2 linked regions of the Limnospira fusiformis SAG 85.79 genome follow. The protein of the gene in region 2 interacts with the protein of the main gene of each other region in a pairwise test. Links are inferred from orthologs where the notes say so. Each region holds a gene or a part of one and is shown on either strand. Other genes may lie near its edges. The genes, in order: leuS and ligA.

Region 1 (3,471 bases), 290 kb from region 2 along the record:
TTGGTGATCAAATCATTGTCGCAGAAATTGCCCTTTGTTTCGGACTTTTCGGGCATTTTATGAAAAACAAAATCCGCTTTTAACCCCCAGCTACCCTAGTTCCCGTAGGGTGCGTCAGACACCGAGAATTATCCTGAACACCCGATAATTGATTGAAGGTGCGTCAGCCGATAGTTATTCGGTGAGGATTTATATAGCCGGGTTTGGACGCACCCTACCCAAATCATGATTAGAGAATTATCCTGAACACCCGATAATTGATTGAAGGTGCGTCAGCCGATAGTTATTCGGTGAGGATTCATATAGCCGGGTTTGGACGCACCCTACCCAAATCGTTAAATGGTAAATTAACCGACCACAAAATTGACTAACTTACCAGGTACAACAATCACCTTGCGTAGTTGCTTACCCTCCAGGTGTCGTTGAGCAATTTCTGAGTCTTTGGCTAGTTGTTCCAAAGTAGACTTATCCGCCCCACTAGCCACCTGAATAGTGCCGCGAGTTTTACCATTGATTTGAATTACTAAGGTGATTTCATCCACCACTAAAGCACTGGGGTCAAATGTCGGCCAAGACTGTAGATGAACTGAATCACTATGACCAATTTGATGCCACAAATCCTCAGTAATATGGGGACTAAAAGGAGCCAGAAGTTTTAACAGAGTCTCGATTCCTTCCTGATAAATGGGGGAGTCTTGAATTTTGCTGTTATCAGATAGGGCGTTACTCAATTTCATCATTTCCGATACGGCTGTATTAAATTGGTAATCCCCCTCTAAATCCTCGGTAACTTCTTTAATAGCATTATGGATAGCGCGGCGCAGGTCTTTTTCGGCTTTATTCAGATTCCCAGTAGTTGATTTGGTACTACTAACCGAGTGATTAGCCGCAAATTCGGTAACTAACCGCCATACCCGATTCAGGAATCTAAATTGTCCTTCGACATCAGCATCATCCCATTCTAAATCCTTTTCTGGGGGTGCTTTAAAGAGGATAAACATACGGGCGGTGTCTGCGCCATATTTTTCCATTACCAATAATGGATCAACTCCATTATATTTGGATTTCGACATTTTCTCAAAGAAAACCTGCAAGCGATCGCCTGTTTCCGGGTCTTTGGGTTCATTGGTGTTAACTAGATTCGGGGGGATATATTTACCAGTTTTCGGGTTTTTGTAAGTAATCCCCTGCACCATCCCCTGAGTTAATAACCGTTGGAAAGGTTCATCAAACTTTAATAAATTGCGATCGCGTAATACCTTGGTAAAAAAGCGAGAATACAACAAATGTAGAATCGCGTGTTCAATCCCCCCCACATACTGATCAACAGGCATCCAATCATTAGTCTGAGCCACATCAAAAACCTGGTCAGCATTTTGAGCATCAGGATAGCGCAGGAAATACCAGGAAGAATCAATAAACGTATCCATAGTGTCAGTTTCCCGCTTGGCTGGCGTGCCACAACTAGGACAGGGAACATTAACCCAATCTTCCAAAGTTGCCAACGGAGACGGACCACGGCCGCTAAATTCCACATTTTGCGGCAATTTCACAGGTAAATCCCCATCAGGAACCGGAACCGCCCCACAGTCAGGACAATGAATAATCGGAATCGGACAACCCCAATAGCGTTGACGAGAAATCAACCAATCCCGGAGGCGATATTGAACCCTTCCTTCCCCATAGCCTTCATCTTCCGCATACTCAATCACCGCCTGTTTACCGTGGCTAGAGTGTTCGCCGCTAAAAGGTCCTGAGTCTACCATAATTCCCGGTTCCGTGTAGGCTTGCTTCACCTCATCATCCGGGTCATTATCGTTATCAGCATCATCAGGAACAATCACCTGGCGAATGGGTAAATTGTATTGAGTAGCAAAGGCAAAATCTCTGACATCATGGGCGGGAACCCCCATCACCGCGCCAGTTCCGTATTCATAGAGGACATAATCCGCAATCCAAATAGGAACCTCTTTTTTAGTAAAAGGATTGATAGCTTTTCCACCCGTGGGAATGCCGCGCTTGGGTTTATCCTCAGCGGTGCGTTCCATTTCGCTTTCAGCCGTCACTTGTTTAATAAAGGCTTCTACCTCAGCTTTGCGGTCTTTTGTGGTAACTTGGGCGACTAAGGGATGTTCTGGGGCGAGAACAACGTAAGTCACCCCATAGACCGTATCAGGACGGGTGGTAAACACAGAGATTTGATCATCAACTCCCACAATGGGGAAATCTAAACGCGCCCCCACAGATTTACCAATCCAGTTAGCCTGCATTAGTTTCACTCGTTCTGGCCAACCGGGGAGTTTTTCCAGGTCATTGAGGAGTTCTTCGGCGTAGTCGGTAATTTTGAGGAACCACTGGCGCAATAATTTCCGTTCTACTATGGCACCAGAACGCCAGGAACGCCCCTCATTATCTACTTGTTCGTTAGCTAATACGGTTTGGTCGATGGGGTCCCAGTTAACCGCCGATTCTTTTTGGTAGGCGAGTCCGGCTTGGAAAAATTGCAGAAAAATCCACTGAGTCCAGCGATAATATTCCGGCGAACAGGTGGTTACTTCAGCATCCCAATCAATGGAAAATCCCAGCCGTTGGAGTTGTTCGCGCATTTGGGCGATGTTTTGATAAGTCCAGGTTTGGGGAGGGATACCGCGATCAATGGCTGCATTTTCGGCTGGTAGTCCAAAGGCATCCCATCCCATGGGGTGTAGGACGCGATATCCTTGCATCCGCTTCAGTCGCGCGATTACATCGGTGATGGTGTAATTACGCACATGACCCATGTGCAGGCTTCCCGATGGGTAGGGAAACATGGATAGGGCATAAAATTTGGGTTTATTGGGGTCTTGATGGGTTTGGTACAACCCCTGTTCAGCCCATGTGTTTTGCCACTTCTGTTCGATGGATGCAGGATTATATCGGGACTCCACAGTTTAACTCCGCGCTGTTGATGATCATAGAACTCTCTGGGATTATTTTTGCACATTGAGGGCTAGATGGCATCTGTGAAATGCAGTTAGAGGAAATACCCCAGGGAGCGGTTATTATTATCCCGGTTGAATGGATAAAAATTCAATGGTGGGAATCAGGGGGTCTTTGACCATCCCCAAGCCAGAAAATCCCCAACGTTGAACAATGCTTTGGATTTGAGAACCTGAGATAGATTCAACGGTAAAGCGATCGCTAACTTCTGCGCCATGTTGGTTCAGGTAGCTAAGGGCTTCAAAATGTTCGGCAAATAGCAGCACATAGCTTTCGGGTAAATCCGGGTTAGGATGAGCGGCTACATATTGACCATCTTTTTGAGAGCAGAGTAAATAATAAACTTGGGAAAACATTTGTCAATTATCCATTATCTTGATGAGAAAACACCTTTGGGGTAAGCGATACGTTTATGGTTAACTTGTTCCCAGACCCGGACGAAAATTTCGGCAATTTTTGCCATGTCTTCCCGTGTTAATCCCGAATCTACTA
Region 2 (3,332 bases):
TCATGGCTGAGGCATTCAGACGAGCCACTACTGGGGGAAATTCTTGTTCTTTGAACCTTAATCCTCCCAGAAACATGGCTAAACCCATTACCAGTAATAAGTTGCCAATAATTGACCCGGTAATGCTGGCTTTGACTACCTCTACCAATCCGGCTTTGAGAGCGACAAAACCGATAATTAATTCGGTAGCATTGCCAAATGTGGCATTCATTAACCCTCCTAAATTAGGGCCGAGAACTACTGCTATTTCTTCGGTAGCTGTACCCATCCAAGCCGCCAGGGGAATAATGGCTAGGGCGGCGGTTATAAAGATTATAGTGGCTCCCCAGTGTCCATATTCGGCGACAATGGAAATGGGAATAAAAATGAGCAGCAGGGAGATGATTTGATTGGTTTTGAGCATATATTTCTATGGCGCTTTTAGAGGTATATTTAATCGGATTGACTGGCTAAAAGTAGCAGAAATATAGTTGAGCAAGCCCTGAATATGTCACCCGGATTGAGATTGGTAAATTAATACATCAGTTCAATGATGATGATTTGTGGCTTTAATTTACACCCTAAATCATGGCTTATTTTGCCATCTCTAAAAGCTCTAATTCGGATAACTCTGCGATACCCAGATTTTGAGCTTTTGCTAATTTCGATCCCGGCTTGTCTCCTAATAGTAAATAATCGACTTTTTGGGTAACAGAATTAGTTACTTTTCCCCCAGCTTTCTCAATGATAGATTTAGCTTCCTCTCGGGTGAGAGTAGGTAATGTTCCGGTAAGCACAAAGGTTTTTCCGGCGAAAGGTTGCGCTTGGGGAGTAGATTTTAGTGCAGTTGACGGCACACTGGCAAGCTGTAAACCAGATTGTTCAAGTCGATCGCATAAACTGATATTAGCAGGATTTTGGAACCACTGATAAACAGAAGTAGCAATTTCCGCGCCGATACCATAAACGCCTTCTATTTGTGCGGAAGAAGCCGCCGCCAAACTCTGACAACTCGGGAAATTTTGAGCGAGTAACTCAGCATTAACCTCTCCGACATAGCGAATACCTAGACCATATAATACTCGATGCCAGGGTTGTTTTTTAGAAGCGGCGATCGCCTCCAGAATTTTCTGGGCTGATTTTTGGCCCTGGCGTTCTAAGGCAACCAACTGATCCATATTAAGATGATAAAGGTCAGCGACCGATCGCACCAATTGAGTCTCAACCAATTGCTGAACCAGCTTTTCCCCAATACCATTAATATCTAAAGCCCTTCTTCCGCACCAGTGAATAATAGAACCGCGCACAATAGCCGGACAAGAGGAATTAATACAGCGGGTGACCGCCTCCGGTGGAGTTTTTACCACAGTTTCCCCACACTCAGGACAATGAGTCGGCATAGTCACCAGTTTAGCGCCAGTTGGTCGCAAATCCGGCAATACTCGCACCACTTCCGGGATAATTTCCCCAGCCTTACGGACAATTACCGTATCGCCAATATGTAGGTCTAATTCAGTCAGGCGGTCTTGATTATGAAGTGTAGCGCGTTTAACAGTTGTTCCAGCTAACTGTATGGGTTCAAGTTCAGCCACCGGAGTCAAGGCTCCAGTACGTCCGACCTGGAAAGTAACTGATATAATCTTAGTGGGCAATTCTTCCGCCGGATATTTAAGGGCGATCGCCCAGCGGGGAAATTTTCTCGTTTCTCCCAACTGTTTTTGGAGACTGAGGGAATTTAGCTTAACCACCACCCCATCAGTCATATAGGGTAATTCTCGGCGCTGAGTTTCCCAAGTATTAAAATACTGCTGAACTTCCAGCAAAGATTGACACAGTTGGCGATTAGGATTGACTTTAAAGCCCATTTTTGGGAGCAACTCCAGACAATCCCAGTGATCATGTAAATTGGGGGAGTCTAGGTGTAGAGTATAGGCGAAAAAATCCAAGTGTCGAGCAGCCACAATGCGGGAGTCAAGTTGTCGCAGAGTTCCGGCGGCTGCATTACGCGGGTTAGCAAATAGTGGCTCTCCGTTTTTTTGTCTTTCCTGGTTAATTTCCGCAAAAATACGGTTGTAGAGGAAAGCCTCCCCCCGAACTTCCACCACAGGCGGCGGGTTATCCAGATGTAATTTTAGGGGAATAGAGCGGATAGTTTTAATATTTTGGGTAATGTCTTCCCCAGTGACTCCATCCCCACGAGTCGCACCCCTAACTAATATGCCATCGTGATAGGTGAGAGCGATCGCCGAACCATCTATTTTGAGTTCACAGATATAGTTATTATCTTCCGCTGCCCAGTTACCAAGAAAACGTCGCCATTTTTCATCCCAAGCCTGGAGTTCTGCCATATTAAAGGCATTTTCCAGGCTATAAAGACTGATATTATGGCGTACAGACTCAAACTGAGTAGCGGGTTTTTCTCCGACTCTCTGGGTAGGACTATCAGGAGAGATTAGTTCTGGGTATTGGGTTTCGAGTTCTTGCAGTTCCCGATATAGGCGATCGTAAACCCCATCCTCCATAGTCGGAGCATCCAGAACATAATAGGCATAACTAGCCCGTTGGACAGTTAGCCTCAACTGTTCAAGTTTTTGGGAAATTTCCGGGGTTGGGGTTTTTGGTGTTTGGTCGTTCACAAATTCAAATTAGACATTTCGCTAAATTTGGGTAGGTCTGAACTACCGTTTTTGTCGCCATTGTAGCCATTTTCTTCACCAATGGATGAATTATCTGGCAGATATTTCTCGCTTTCGCTGAGGATACGCCGTTCATTTTCCACCTGGAAAACGTTAGCGTATAGGTTAGCCACAACTTGTTTCCCTTCCTGGGTCAGTTGTAAATATCGCAAGGCGGCGGGAATGTAGGGAAATACACCATTCCAGTAGAATTTGGCGTAATTATTACGGAGGTCGCCGGGGGTTTTGTAACCTAGGACTTTATTAGTCCCGACTTCTTCAAATTCGTAGAATAGGGAACTAATCTTTTTGAGGTAGCGAGGGTCACTGAGTTGACCGATTAAATCAGCCGCGCGCGCGAGTCCTGAGTAATTCTGGCGGTCTTGGTGAGTTTCATCAGCCGGGACGGGAAACCGGGTTAGTTCAATGTTGCGTTTAATTTGTTCCGCATCAATTAGTTTATGACCACCAAAGCGTTCATCTATGACTAATTTACCGCGATCGACATGGTAGGGAGTCAGACTAGCCGAGGTTGCGCCTGAACTTATGGAAACCATACCATCATCAATTCCTGTCGCATATAAACCATTAGCGTCTTGGTCTCGCCGACATACTCCTTTCACATAGCCGATATCATGACATAGGAGTGAAATGGTAAAGTGTAACCAGTCTTCTGGC

What was found.
Region 1: the proteins of ligA (region 2) and leuS interact in binary tests that used the Escherichia coli proteins (3 or more experiments, as listed by UniProt). The link is inferred for Limnospira fusiformis SAG 85.79 from one-to-one orthologs.

Annotation. Positions count from the first base shown.
Region 1 is NZ_CP051185.1:1,340,687-1,344,157, reverse strand. Bases 138-3,275 are described here. They hold leuS (leucine--tRNA ligase), read right to left. Parts: upstream 2,928-3,275; coding sequence 348-2,927; downstream 138-347. Other genes in these bases: HFV01_RS06530 (hypothetical protein), read right to left, coding at 3,045-3,275. Also shown: HFV01_RS06540 (hypothetical protein), read left to right, coding at 1-83; more of HFV01_RS06530, read right to left, coding at 3,276-3,335; HFV01_RS06525 (HD family phosphohydrolase), read right to left, coding at 3,350-3,471.
Region 2 is NZ_CP051185.1:1,631,415-1,634,746, reverse strand. Bases 95-3,093 are described here. They hold ligA (NAD-dependent DNA ligase LigA), read right to left. Parts: upstream 2,616-3,093; coding sequence 573-2,615; downstream 95-572. Other genes in these bases: HFV01_RS07775 (Npun_R2479 family HD domain-containing metalloprotein), read right to left, coding at 2,612-3,093; cax (calcium/proton exchanger), read right to left, coding at 95-403. Outside these bases: more of cax, read right to left, coding at 1-94; more of HFV01_RS07775, read right to left, coding at 3,094-3,332. UniProt on the Escherichia coli protein: DNA ligase that catalyzes the formation of phosphodiester linkages between 5'-phosphoryl and 3'-hydroxyl groups in double-stranded DNA using NAD as a coenzyme and as the energy source for the reaction.